Regions from separate parts of the Pseudorhodoferax sp. LjRoot39 genome, predicted to be linked through region 1. Evidence: predicted binding sites of a transcription regulator. Region 1 holds the regulator's gene; each other region holds the start of a gene.

Region 1 (4,677 bases):
CGGCCCCGGCGGCAGACCCGTTCGACTACTTCGTCCAGGCCGGTGCCTTCCGCACGGCCGACGATGCCGAAGCCCAGCGCGCGCGCCTGGCCATGATGGGCCTGGAAGCCCGGGTGACCGAGCGCGAGCAGGCCGGGCGCACCGTCTACCGCGTGCGCATGGGCCCCTACCGTTCCCGCGAGGAAGCCGAACGCACCAAGGCGCGGCTGGACGGCACGGGTGCCGATTCGGCCCTGGTGCGCGTGCAGCGCTGAAGCCCCTTGCGGATTGAAACTTTTTGCGACCGATGCCGGTCACACCGGCCCTAGGAGTGAAACCAATGAAACGTCGTGAGTTCTCGAAAGCCGGCCTGGCCGTGTCCGCACTGGGCCTGACCCAGGCCCCCGCCGTGTGGGCGCAAGCCAAGGCCGGCACCGACTACCTGGTGCTGGACAAGCCAGCCGGCACCGAAGCCCCGGCAGGCAAGATCGAGGTGGTCGAGTTCTTCTGGTACGCCTGCCCGCACTGCAACGCCTTCGAGCCGGCGCTGGAGTCCTGGGTCAAGCAACTGCCCAAGGACGTGGCCTTCCGCCGCGCGCCCGTGGCCTTCCGCAACGACTTCGTGCCGCTGCAAAAGCTCTATTACGCGCTGGAAGCACTGGGCAAGGTCGACGACCTGCACCGCAAGGCCTTCTACGCCATCCACGTGGACAAGCAGCGCCTGAACACCGACGACACCGTGATCGCCTGGGCTGCCAGCCAGGGCCTGGACAAGGCCAAGTTCACCGAGGTCTACAACTCGTTCAACGTCGCCACCAAGGTGCGCAAGGCCACCCAGCTGCAGGACGCCTACAAGCTGGCCGGCGTGCCCGCCATCGGCATCAACGGCCGCTACTACACCGACGGCACGCTGGCGCAGAACATGAACCGCGCCCTCACGGTCACGGACCAACTGATCGTCGAGCAGCGCGGCAAGGCCAAGTCGTAGACTGCGGCGATATTGCACTGCACAATGGCCCGCATCAGCGGGCCATGTCGTTTTTGCATTCGCTCACGCCCGCTACAATGGCCGAGCAAGATTCGTGCCTTTCATGAAACCCACCACCGCCTCCTTCCTCGTCAGCCTGGCCCTTGCCCTGTCTTCCGGACTGGCGCTGGCCGAACGTGCCGACCGCGACAAGCCCATGAACGTCGAGGCCGATGCCATGCGCTACGACGACCTCAAGCAGGTCAATGTGTTCACGGGCCGCGTGGTCGTGACCAAGGGCACGATCCTGGCGCGCGGCGCGCGCGTGGAGGTGCGCAAGGACGCCCAGGGCTACCAGTTCGCCACCATCACCGCGGCGCCGGGCGAGCTGGCCTACTACCGCGAAAAGCGCGAAGGTGTGGACGAGTATGTCGAGGGCCAGGGCGAGGTGATCGACTACGACGGCAAGGCCGACAAGGTCATCTTCACCCGCCGCGCCGTGATGCGCCGCTTCGTCGGCAGCACCATGAACGACGAGGTGACGGGCAACGTCATCGTCTACAACAACGTGACCGAGGTCTTCACCGTCGATGCGGCCAAGCCCGGCAGCACCAACCCCGACGCACGCGTGCGCGCCATGCTGTCGCCGGCGCCATCGGCCAGCGCGCCCAAGGCCCCGGCACAGCCGAGCGCGCCGCTCAAGCCCAGCACCCGGCTCGGCAGCACGGAGAAGAACTGAGGTGGGGGCCGCGGACAGTGCTTTCGGCGAGGTGGGTGGCAGCCGCCTGGTGGCGCGCCAGCTGGAGAAATCGTACGGCAGCCGCAAGGTGGTGCACGACGTCTCGCTGACCGTCAACAAGGGTGAGGTCGTGGGCCTGCTGGGCCCCAATGGCGCGGGCAAGACCACCTCCTTCTACATGATCGTGGGCCTGGTGCGGGCCGATGGCGGCCACATCGCCATCGACGGCCAGTCGGTCGAGCACATGCCGATCCACCGGCGTTCCAGCCTGGGCCTGTCCTACCTGCCGCAGGAGGCCTCGATCTTCCGCAAGCTGACGGTCGAGGAGAACGTGCGCGCCGTGCTGGAACTGCAGCGCACGCCCGAGGGCAAGACGCTCACCCGCAAGGAGATCGAAGCGCGCCTGACCGGCCTCTTGCAGGACCTGCGCGTGGACCACCTGCGCGACTCCTCGGCGCTGTCGCTGTCCGGCGGTGAGCGCCGGCGCGTGGAGATCGCGCGCGCGCTGGCCACGCAGCCGCGCTTCATCCTGCTGGACGAGCCCTTCGCCGGCATCGACCCGATCGCCGTGATCGAGATCCAGCGCATCGTGAGCTTCCTCAAGGGCCGTGGCATCGGCGTGCTGATCACCGACCACAACGTGCGCGAGACGCTGGGCATCTGCGACCACGCCTACATCATCAGTGAAGGCCGGGTGCTGGCCAAGGGCACGCCCGCGGAGATCGTCGACAACGCCGAAGTGCGCCGGGTCTACCTCGGCGAGCACTTCCGGATGTAAGGCCCCCCGCCCCGATGAAGCAAGGCCTTTCGCTCCGCGTCTCCCAGCACCTGGCACTGACCCCGCAGCTGCAGCAGTCGATCCGGCTGCTGCAGCTGTCCACGCTGGAGCTGTCGCAGGAGGTCGAGCAGATGCTCGACGAGAACCCGTTCCTGGAGCAATCCATGGACGAGGCGCCGGGCGAGGACTTCGGCCTGGCCCAGGCCGACACCCCGGTGCGCGAGGAAGACCGCGACACCGAGGCCGTGCTGTCCAGCGGGTTGGACTACGCCACCGAGGCGCCGGCCGAGAACCGCAACGAATCCGAATCGCCGCTGACCGGACAGGCCGACGAGCACGATTGGGGCGGCGATGGCACCCACGACGTGGCGCCCGACGACGGCGAGTGGGGCGGTGATGCGCTGCCGCGCAACGGCGCCACGCAGGGCGAGGACGGCGAGGCCGATGCCACCGAGCTGGCGCGCAGCCAGGAGTCGCTCACCAGCTTCCTGCACCGCCAGGCGTTGTCGCTGCGCCTGTCCGAGGAGGACACGGCCGCGCTGCGCTTCCTGATCGAGTCGCTCAACGAGGACGGCTACCTCGAAGACAGCCTGGAAGAGCTCGCCGCCGGTTTCGCCGGCGACGACCCCGAGGCGCACGAGGAACTCGTGCACCGCTTCACCGTGGCCCTGCGCCTGCTGCAGAACCTGGAGCCGCCCGGCGTGGGCGCGCGCAACCTGGGCGAATGCCTGGCGCTGCAGATCCGCGCCCTGCCCGAGGACGAGGTGCCGCCCCCGCTGCGGCGCACGGCGCTGCGCATGTGCCGCCAGTCCATGGACCTGCTGGCGCGGCGCGACCTGCGCCGCCTGGCCAACCTGTGCGGCGACAACGAAGCCGGCATCAAGGCCGCGCTGGCGCTGATCACGCGGCTGGAGCCCAAGCCCGGCCGCAAGTTCGTCGACGTGGAGCGCAATGTCATCGTGCCCGACGTCATCGTCGTCAAGAGCGGCCGCGGCGCCAACGTGCGCTTCCGTGCCCAGCTCAACGCCGACGTGATGCCGCGCCTGCGCGTGCACGACATCTACGCCAACGCGCTCAAACAGCACCGCGGCGGCGGCCGCGAGGCCTCCGACACCGCCGCGCTGCAGCAGCGCCTGCAGGAGGCGCGCTGGTTCATCAAGAACATCCAGCAGCGCTTCGACACCATCCTGCGCGTGTCCAACGCCATCGTCGAGCGGCAGAAGAACTTCTTCACGCACGGTGCGCTGGCCATGCGCCCGCTGGTGCTGCGCGAGATTGCCGACGAGCTGGGCCTGCACGAATCCACCATCAGCCGCGTGACCACGGCCAAGTACATGGCCACGCCCTTCGGCACCTTCGAGCTCAAGTACTTCTTCGGTTCCTCGCTGGGCACCGAGACCGGCGGCAACGCCTCGAGCACGGCCGTGCGCGCACTGATCAAGCAGTTCGTCACGGCCGAGGACAGCAAGAAGCCGCTGTCGGACAGCCAGCTCTCCGAGATGCTCAAGGAGCAGGGCATCGAGTGCGCACGCCGCACCGTCGCCAAGTACCGCGAAGCCCTGCGCATCGCCCCCACCAACCTGCGCAAAGCGCTGTGATGAGTCCACCCCGTTTGGATGGCTCACTGCGTGTAGCCATCCCATCCCCCTCCAGGGGCGCCGCCAGCGGCCGGGCAGAGCCCGTTCCGCGGCGTCTGCTGGCATGGCCTGCTCCGCGGCCTTCTGAACCGCGCTGTGCAAGCCGACCTTGTGCTTGGCACGCGGCGCGCGGCGCCATGGAGCACTGAAATGCAAAACCTGCGCTTGTTCCTGCCCTGTGCGGCAGGTGTCGAAGCCATGCTGGCCGACGAGGCCGCGCGCATCGCCGGCGCGCCCGTCCAGGCCCGCCGTGCCGGCGTTCGGCTGACCGCCTCCTGGCGCGACGCCATGCGGCTGAACCTGCACAGCCGGCTGTGCCAGCGCGTGCTGATCGAGTTGGCCCACGGCGACTACCGCCAGGAGCAGGATCTCTATGCGATCGCCTCCAACGTCGCCTGGGAAGCCTGGTTCACGCCGCGCCAGAGCTTCAAGATCGAACTCACGGCGCAGCACAGCCCGCTGCAGAGCCTGAACTTCGCCGCGCTGCGCATCAAGGACGCCATCGCCGACCGCTTCCGCGACAAGACCGGTTCGCGGCCTGACGTGGACACGCGCTTTCCCCAGGTGCGCGTCTACG
Region 2 (4,677 bases), 5.1 Mb from region 1:
AGCACGGGGCCGAACACTTCCTGCTGCATGGCCGGATCGTCCCAGGTCGAGGGATAGAGCACGGTGGGTTCCACGTAGCGGTCGGCCACCTCGTAGCGGCCGCCGTGCACCACCTTGTCCGGCAGGATGTAGGAGGCCACGCGCTCGGTGTCGTGCGTGCTGATCATGCGCGCGAAGTCGGGGCTTTGCTGTGGATCGGTGCCGTACATCGCGGTCAGCGAACGCTTGAGCCGCGCGATGAAATCGTCGGCGATGGAGCGGTGCACGTAGACGTAGCCCGGTGCGATGCACCACTGGCCCGAGATCGCGTTGTGGCCCCAGGCGATGCGGTCCACCGCGATGTCCAGGTTGGCGGTCTCGTCGACCACCGTGGGGTTCTGGCCGCCGAGCTCCAGGACCACGGGCGTGAGATGTTCGGCCGCCGCCCGCATGACCACCTTGCCCACAGCGGAACTGCCGGTGAAGAAGATGAAGTCGAACGGCAGCTCCAGCAGCGAGGCGATCTCCTCGCGCCCGCCCGTGACGATGGACACGGCCTCGGGTGCGAAGTAGCGCGGCACCAGCTCGGCCAGCAGCGCCGCCACGCGCGGCGTGGTGTTGGCCGGCTTGAGCACCACCGTGTTGCCGGCCGCCAGCGCGGCGATGGCCGGGTCGAGCAGCAGCAGGATGGGCGCGTTGAAGGGCCCGATCACCAGCGTGACGCCGTACGGCTCCTTGTGGATCACGCCGCGGTTGCCCGTGGCCTCCAGGCCCTTGGGGATCGCGACGGGCTGCGGCGCCATGAGTCCGGCCAGGTTCTTCTGGTAGTAGGACACCACGCCCAGCGGCACCGTGATCTCGAACAACTGCTCGAAGGGCGGCTTGCGGAAGTCCTGGTAGAGCGCATCGCACAGCGCCTGCTGGTTCTCGCGCAGCAGCCGCTCCATGCGCCCGAGCTGGTCCATGCGCCAGGCATGGGACCGGCTCGCGCCGCTGAAGAAGAATTCCCGTTGGCGATCCAACACGGCTTGGAATCGGTTCATGGTCGACGCTCCTGGGCGGCGCGTGCCGCAACGCTCAGCGGGTGGTGTAGCCGCCGTTGGCGAAGATGGTCTGGCCGGTGATCCACCAGCCTTCGGTGACCAGGAACTTGACGATCGGGGCGATGTCCTCGATGTCCGTCAAGCCCTTCTTAGAGTAGCCCGACAGCGCAGCGGCCGACGCGTGGTAGGCCGTCGATTCCTTGGACTCCTGTCCGTAGAAGAACGGCGTGTCCATGGGGCCGGGGCCGATGGCGTTGACACTGATGCCGCGGGCGCCGAACTCCTTGGAAGCCGCGCGCGTGTAGTGCTCCACCGGCGCCTTGCTGCCGGGGTAGACGGCGTAGGAATCGGTGTAGGCCGCCAGCAGCGAACTCACGATGGTCACGATGCTGCCGCGCTCGGCCAGCACGCGGCCGGCCTGCTGGATGAAGAAGAACGCCGCCTTGGAGTTGGCCGCGAAGCTCTTCTCGTAGTCGTCTTCCGTGACCTGCAGGATCGGCTTCTTGATCACGACGCCTGCGGTGTTGATCGCCAGGTTGACCTCGCCGAAATGCCCGACGGCCCGGTCGAACAGCTGCACGCAGTTGTCGACCACGGACAGGTCACCCTGGAAGGTCAGCACGTCGACGCCCTTGGCCTTGAGCGCGGCGGCGGTCTTTTCCGTTTCGTCACGCGAGCCGTCGCTGTTGTAGTGCAGCACCAGGCCCCGCGCGCCGCCGTCGGCGAACTGGTGGGCGATCAGCGCACCGAGATTCTTGCCGCCGCCGGTCACGACAGCCACTTTGTCCTTGAGGGTCGGAGAAGACATGCATTACCTCTTTGTATGGAATGGAGGGGCAAGTCTATGTTTGGAAACAATCGAGATAAAGTCGGCACCTTCGTCTACACCATCCAGGAATCCCGAACAATCATGGACCGGCTGGACCACCTCCGCATCTTTCTGCGCATTGCGCAATGCAACAGCTTCACCCTGGCGGCGGACCAGCTCGGCCTGCCGCGCGCCAGCGTTTCGGGTGCGCTGCAGCAGCTCGAGACCCGCCTGGGCGCGCGCCTGCTGCACAGAACGACCCGCCGCGTGCGGCTCACCGCCGAGGGCGAGAGCCTGCTGGAGCGCGCACGTTCGCTGGTCCATGGCATGGAGGCACTGGAACAGCAGTTCACTGCGGGAGGCCAGGGCCTCAAGGGCCGGCTGCGCGTGGACATGCCCAGCCGGATCGCCCACCGGCTGGTGGCGCCGGCACTGCCCGACTTCGTGGCCCGCCACCCCGGCGTGGAACTCGAACTCGGCTCCAGCGACCGGGCCGTGGACCTGGTGCACGACGGCGTGGACTGCGCGCTGCGTGTCGGGACGCTGGCGCCCAGCAGCCTGGTGGCGCGCCCGCTCGGCTCGTTCGCGGTGATCAGCTGCGCCAGCCCGCTTTACCTGGCGCGCCACGGCACGCCGCGCACCGCCCAGGATCTGCTGACCCGGCAGCACCGCCAGGTGAACTACGCGCCCGCCGCGGGCGGGCGCTACGCGCCCTGGGAATGGACCGAAGATGGCCGCACCCGCTCGGCCGTGCTGCCCGGCAATGTGGCCGCCGGCAATGTGGAGACCTACATCGCCTGCGCCGTGGCCGGCATGGGGCTGATCCAGGTGCCGGCCTACGACGTGCAGGACCACCTGCAGAGCGGTGCCCTGGTCGAGGTGCTGTCGCCCTGGTGCCCACCGCCCATGCCCGTGCACCTGGTCTACCCGCACCGCCGCCACCTGGCCGACCGCGTGCAGGCCTTTGCTGCCTGGATCGAGGACCTGCTCGCACCCCACCTGGATTGACGTTGGCCATCCCGGCATACAGCCGGGAATGCAAATTGCTTGTCTGCATCGGAGACACAAACACCCGATCCGATGCCCCCCGCCTTTCCCACCCTCACCTTCCTGCTCGCCGCTGCCGGAGCGCGGCAGTGAGCGCCGCCCAGCCGCTGGACCTGCTCTGGATCCTGCTCTGCTCGGCCCTGGTGTTTTCCATGCAGGCCGGCTTCCTGTGCCTGGAATCGGGCCTCACGCGCAACAAGAACTCCATCAATGTGGCGGTCAAGAACGTGGCGGACTTCGCCATCGCCACGGCCGTGTACTGGATGGTCGGCTTCGGGCTCATGTTCGGCGCCTCGCAGGACGGCTGGCTGGGGTTCTCGCACTTCGGCCTGGCCGACCAGCTCTCGCTGAGCGCGCCGCTGATGGCCTTCGTGCTGTTCCAGCTCATGTTCTGTGCCACCTCGGCCACCATCGTCTCGGGCGCGGTGGCCGAGCGCATGCGCTTCTCGACCTACATGGCGGTGACGGCCGGCGTGGCCATGGTGATCTACCCGGTGTTCGGCCACTGGGCCTGGGGCGGCATCCTGGAAGGCCGGCCCAGCGGCTGGCTGGCGCGGCTCGGCTTCGTGGACTACGCCGGCTCCACGGTCGTGCACAGCGTGGGCGGCTGGGTCTCGCTGGTGGCCGTGGCCATGATCGGCCCGCGCACCGGCCGCTTCGTGCCGGGCGAGCCGCCGCGGCCGCTGCCGGCCGGCAACCTGCCGCTGGCCATGCTGGGCGTGCTGATCCTGTTCTTCGGCTGGTTCGGCTTCAACGGCGGCAGCACGCTGGCGCTGAACGCGCGCGTGCCCGGCATCGTGGTCAACACCGTGATCGGCGGTGCCGCCGGCATCGTCGGCGGCATCGCCATGGGCATCTGGCGCCGCGGCTACTGCGAGATCGGCTACCTGATCAACGGCGCCATCGCAGGCCTCGTGGCGATCACGGCCAACTGCCATGTGGTCTCGCCGCTGTCGGCCTGGCTGATCGGCGGGGTCGCCGCCGTGCTGATGGTGTTCGTGTCCGAGTGGCTGCTGGCCTGGCGCCTGGACGACGCGGTCGGCGCGATCCCGGCGCACCTGGCGCCCGGCATCTGGGGCACGCTGTCGGTCGGCCTGTTCGGCGACCTGGAGCGCATCGCCAACGGCAACACGCGGCTGGAGCAGATCGGCGTGCAACTGCTGGGCGCCCTCGCCTGCTGCCTGTGGGCCTGCCTGATGGCCTGGCTGCTGCTGCGCGGCATCGGCCGCTTCGGGCCGCTGCGCGTGCGGCCGCAGGACGAGCACGTGGGCCTGAACGTGTCCGAGCACGGCACGCGCACCGACCTCATCGAACTCGTGGACGCGATGGAGGAACACCGGCGCAGCGGCGACCTGCGCCAGCGCGTGCCGGTGGAGCCCTTCACCGAGGTCGGCCAGGTGGCCTCGGCCTACAACCGCGTCATCGGCGCGCTGGAGGCCGCCACCGACCAGACCCGCGCCATCGTGCGCGACATGCGCGACGGCATCGTCACCTTCACGCGCGATGGCGTGCTGACCAGCCTGAACCCCGGTGCGGAGAAGCTGCTGCAGCTCAGCGCCGACCAGGTGGTCGGCCACCCGTTCCAGGCGCTGCTGCGCCAGGCCGGCTACAGCGGGCCGGCAGCGCGCGAGGACCTGTGCCGCCCCGGCACCAAGCTGGAGCTGCGCAAGGTCCGCTCCGGGGCGCCGCGCGTGGTCTACGAGATCTCGGTCAGCGAGAACCATGTGGGGCCGGAGTTGCGCTTCACGGGCACCGTGCGCGACATCTCCGAGCGCAAGCACGTCGAGGCCCAGCTGCACC
Region 3 (4,677 bases), 1.6 Mb from region 1:
CGTCCAGCGCGGCAGGCGCGAGGAAGCTGGCCGGGTCCACCGTCATGCAGCCGGGGTCGGTGATGTGGCCGTCGCGCACGCCGAAGGCCTGCTTGACCGACTCGGCCGCCGCGTGCACGTAGTCGGCGCCCAGGTGGTCGAAACGCTCCACGCCCAGCCGGTCCATCAAGCCGAGGATGATCAGCGAGACCAAGCCCTGCGTGGGCGGCGGCATGTTGTAGACGGTGCCGGCGCGGTGCGCCAGCTGCAGCGGCTGGCGCAGTTGGGCGCGGTGCTGGGCCAGGTCGTCCAGCGCCAGCGGGCTGCCCACGGCCTGCAGGTCGCGCGCCAGGCTGCGGGCCAGGTCGCCGCGGTAGAAGTCGTCCAGCCCGGCGCGGGCCAGCTGTTCGAAGGTGGCCGCCAGCCGTGGCTGGCGGAACAGGCTGCCCACCGTCGGCGCCTGGCCGCCGGGCAGGAAGGTCTCGGCGAAGCCTTCGACGCCCTGCAGTTCGGCCTGCTTGGTGGCGCTGTTGCGGTGCTGGCTGACGGTCACGGGCACGCCGTGGCGCGCGCCGTCGATGGCATCTTCCAGCAGCCGTGCCAGCGGCATGCGCCCGCCCAGCCGCGTGCGGCTCAGCGCCAGCGCCTGCTCCCAGCCCGACAGCGTGCCGGCCACGGTGATCGCGGCCGCGCCGCCGCGGAACGGGATGGCGGGCAGGCCCGCGTAATCCTCGCGCCGCACGGCCGCGGCGCTGGCGCCGCAGGCGTCGATGCCCACCACCTCGGTGCCGCCGGCCCCAGGCAGGCCGACCAGCCAGAAGCTGTCGCCGCCGATGCCGTTCATGTGCGGGTAGGCCACGGCGATGGTGGCGGCCGCGGCCACCATGGCCTCGATGGCGTTGCCGCCTTCGCGCAGCACCGCGAGGGCCGATTGGGAGGCGAGGGCGTGGGGGGCGACCGCCATGCCGCGGCGGCCACGGACGGGCTGCGTCATGCTTCTTGCGCCACCGGCAGGATGGAGGCGTCGGCCTCGAAGCGCCGGCCCGCGCGCAGGCAGAAGGCCGGCGTCAGCAGCTGCTCGGTGAACACCTGCGTGCCTTCGTTGTCGGGCATGCGCCAGCGGCCGCGCGCGTCGTTGAGCACGCTCACGTCGGCGACACCGCCGACGCTCAACGTGCCGAGCTCGCCTTCCATGCCGACCATGCGCGCCGCGTTGCGCGTGACCATGTCGACCACGTGCGCGAGCGGCAGGCCCAGCGCCAGCATGCTCGTCATGGCCGAGGTCAGGCTGAAGCGTGTCCTGCCCTTGAACAGGTGGTCTTCCTCGTCGGGGTGGCTGTCCGGCGTGCCGGCCGGCTGCGGCACGGCCGTGTTGTAGCCGTGCATGTCGGCGCCCAGCGTGTCGGGCACGATGCCGGCGTCCAGCACGATGCGCGCGGTCTTGTAGCTGAAGTGCGAACCGTGGCCCACGTCGATCTTGAGTCCGCGCGCCACGGCCTCGGGCACCAGCGGGTGCAGCTTGCCGTTTTCCTCGACGAAGCCGCCCGGGTGGCGGCTGAAGGGGTGGGCCAGGATGTCGCCGGGTTTGAGCATCTCCACCACCTGGTTGAAGATGGAATCGGGGTTCACGGGCAGGCCGCCGGCCTCGGGCTTGGGCCACAGCTGGCCGAAGTGGATGTAGACCGGCAGCTCGGCCTCGCGGCCGATGCGCGAGGCGATGCGCATGACCTGCACCCCCCAGCGCGCGAAGCCGCCGATCTCGGCATGCGCCTTGAGGCCGCGCACGAGGTCGCGGTTCTGCCGCGCCGACTTCACGGTGGCGTCCACGTCCAGGCAGTCGGGCCGGTACATCTCGGGGTAGTAGTGGCCCTCCAGGCCGCCGACCAGGTAGGCCGACAGGAAGGCCAGCACGCGCGTGTGCGAGGGCTCGGCCACGTACTGGCGAAAACCCGGCAGCGTGATGCAGCTGGGCCCGCCCTGGTCGATGAGCGTGGTCACGCCCGAGCGCACGCCGCACAGGTCGGCGTTCATGCCGAAGCGGCCCGTCACGCCCTGGTACACGTGGCCGTGGGTGTCGATCAGGCCGGGCAGCACCAGCTTGCCGCGGCAGTCCACGCGCTGGGCGCCATCCGGCACGGCGGCGCCCAGGTCGGTACCGATGGCGGCGATGCGGCCGTCGGTCACCAGAATGTCGAAAAGGCCGTCGCGGCCGGCGGTGGGGTCGATCACCCGACCGCCCTGCAGAACCATGCTGCTCATCTTCTTGCCTGCTTCCTGTTGTGGGTGTGCGAATTGATAGGTGGTATGCCGCATATTTTGTGCCAGCCCCGGAGCGCCGATCTGGTGCGTATGTCACAACCCTGCCCGGCTAGACTTTGCGCATGACAGAAGAAAACGATGCCCTGCCGGTGCGGGCCCAGTTGGACCACTACTGCGAACGCTCCGCGCTGTTCGCCCGTCCGGGCTTCCTGATCCGCCGGCTGCACCAGATCCACACCTGGCTGTTCACCGAGGAAACCCAGCAGTACAACGTCACGCCCGTGCAGTACAGCCTGCTGACCGTGCTGGCCGAGCACGGCGAGATGGACCAGAACACGTTGGCCTACGAGGTCGGCCTGGAGCGCACCAGCGTGGCCGAGGTGCTGCCGCGGCTGGAAGCGCGCGGCCTGGTCGAGCGCCGGCAGTCCGACGCCGACCGGCGCGTCAAGCTGGTGCGCATCGCGCGCAAGGGGCGCGCGCTGGCCAAGCGCATGGACGGCGCGGCCCAGCGCGCGCACGACCGCACCATCGCCTACCTGCCCGAGAGCGAGCGCGAGCGTTTCATGCTGCAGCTGATCCAGCTCGTGGAGTCGCACAACGACACCAGCGTGGTGCCCTGGAAGCTGCGCTGAAGGCCGCCGATCTGGGGTGTGCCCCGTTTTGGTTTGGCGGGGCTGGCGGCGCGCCACATCGGTGCGTCCAAGAGCCGGCAAACTCCCCATATATGTGGTGCACCACGTAGTTGGAGTGTGAAAATTTCCTTGTTTTTCAATGACCTGAATCAATGACTGCCGCGTGACCATGCGCTAGTGGCATGGCAGTTGCTCTGTCCCGTGCAACTGACAGGAGCACGGTGAACATGGGTCTGGAACAAGCGGTGGCGATCGTCACGGGCGCGGCACAGGGCATCGGCTACGCCGTGGCCCAGCGCTTCGGCGCTCGCGGCGCCAAGGTGGTGGTGGCCGACCGCAGCGGCGCCGACGCCGCGGCCGAGCGGCTGCGCGGTCAGGGCATCGACGCGCTGGGCGTCGCCGTCGATGTGTCTCAGCCCGAGCAGGTCGAATCCATGGCGGCCCAGGCCGAGGCGCTGTATGGCCGCATCGACGTGCTGGTCAACAACGCCGGCATCTATTCCTCGCTGACGCCCAAACCCTTCGAGCAGCTCACGGTGGCCGACTGGCAGCAGGTGCTCGGCGTCAACGTGGTCGGCGTGTTCCTCGCCTGCAAGGCGGTGCTGCCGGCCTTCCAGCGTGCCGGCGGCGGGCGCATCGTCAACATCTCCTCGGGCGTGGCCTTCAAGGGCAACCCGGGCATGGCGCACTACGTGGCCAGCAAGGGCGCGGTGATCTCGCTCACGCGCGCGCTGGCCACCGAACTCGGCGTGCACAAGGTGCTGGTCAACAGCGTGGCGCCGGGCTTCACGCTCAGCGACGGCGCGCTGGCCAACCCGGTGCTGGTCGAGGGCGTCAAGGGCCCCTCGTTGCGCGGCCGTGTCTTGGCGCGCGACATGCTGCCGGACGACCTCGTCGGCGCCATCGAGTTCTTTGCCGACGCACCCTCGGCCTTCATCACCGGCCAGACGCTCGTCGTCGACGGCGGTGCCTACTTCCACTGAGGCGGCCATGGCATCCATCCCCGTCATCGACCTGTCCGCCGCGCTGCACGGCCGCGCCGACGAACGCCTGCGCGCCGCGCGTGCGATGGAAGCCGCCTGCACCGACATCGGCTTCTTCACCATCCGCGGCCATGGCGTGCCGCTGCCCGTGATCGAGACGCTGCGTGGCCATGCCAGCCACTTCTTCAACCTGCCGCTGGCGACCAAGCAGGAGGCGGCGCCGCCGGACGCAGCCGTGCCGCGCGGCTACCGCGCGCTCGGCTTCGACGCGCTGTCGCGCGGCAATGCGGGCGCCGCGCCCGGCGACCTCAAGGAGTATTACCACTTCGGCCGCGAGCAGTGGCCCGACGAACCCTACTTCACGGGCGAGGAGGGCCGCGGCTACTTCATCCCCAACCGCTGGCCTGCAGCGCCCGCCGGCTTCGCAGAAGTTGCCGCGGCCTACTACGCGCACATGGAGCGGCTGACGGGCGAGATGATGGCGCTGGTCGCACTCGCGCTGGGCATCCCCGAGGACTTCTTCGACGACAAGATCGATCGCCACATCACGGCGATGCGCATCAACTTCTACCCCGAGCAGAAGGTGGCGCCCGAGCCCGGGCAGCTGCGCGCCGGCGCCCACACCGACTATGGCCTCTTGACCATCCTGAACGGCGAGAACACCGCCGGCGGCCTGCAGGTCTGCACGCGCCAGGGCGCGTGGCTGCCCGTGGAGACGGCGCCCGACACCTTCGTCGTCAACATCGGCGACCTGCTGATGCGCTGGACCAACGACCGCTGGGTCTCCAACGTGCACCGCGTCGTGAACCCGCCGGCCGAGGCCG

The links. The regulator sigma-54, encoded in region 1, starts transcription at its own class of promoters, with help from an activator protein. The targets are predictions, from matches to a motif close to TGGCANGNAANCTGCTTT.
Region 2: the regulator sigma-54 is predicted to act here: its motif matches at 2,863-2,880, upstream of amt (ammonium transporter).
Region 3: the regulator sigma-54 is predicted to act here: its motif matches at 2,286-2,303, upstream of ACSQ4M_RS10320 (amidohydrolase/deacetylase family metallohydrolase).

What each region holds. Positions count from the first base shown of each region.
Region 1 is NZ_CAXUQL020000001.1:543,810-548,486, reverse strand. Features, by position in the region: gene ACSQ4M_RS02565 (SPOR domain-containing protein) at 1-254, shown strand, start outside; gene ACSQ4M_RS02560 (thiol:disulfide interchange protein DsbA/DsbL) at 320-967, shown strand; gene lptA (lipopolysaccharide transport periplasmic protein LptA) at 1,071-1,685, shown strand; gene lptB (LPS export ABC transporter ATP-binding protein) at 1,687-2,463, shown strand; gene ACSQ4M_RS02545 (RNA polymerase factor sigma-54) at 2,478-4,061, shown strand; gene ACSQ4M_RS02540 (THUMP domain-containing class I SAM-dependent RNA methyltransferase) at 4,251-4,677, shown strand, end outside.
Region 2 is NZ_CAXUQL020000001.1:5,646,298-5,650,974, forward strand. Features, by position in the region: gene ACSQ4M_RS26270 (aldehyde dehydrogenase family protein) at 1-1,022, opposite strand, end outside; gene ACSQ4M_RS26275 (SDR family oxidoreductase) at 1,057-1,830, opposite strand; gene ACSQ4M_RS26280 (LysR substrate-binding domain-containing protein) at 1,933-2,838, shown strand; gene amt (ammonium transporter) at 2,967-4,677, shown strand, end outside.
Region 3 is NZ_CAXUQL020000001.1:2,173,746-2,178,422, forward strand. Features, by position in the region: gene ACSQ4M_RS10315 (gamma-glutamyltransferase family protein) at 1-973, opposite strand, end outside; gene ACSQ4M_RS10320 (amidohydrolase/deacetylase family metallohydrolase) at 970-2,238, opposite strand; gene ACSQ4M_RS10325 (MarR family winged helix-turn-helix transcriptional regulator) at 2,361-2,870, shown strand; gene ACSQ4M_RS10330 (SDR family NAD(P)-dependent oxidoreductase) at 3,098-3,853, shown strand; gene ACSQ4M_RS10335 (isopenicillin N synthase family dioxygenase) at 3,861-4,677, shown strand, end outside.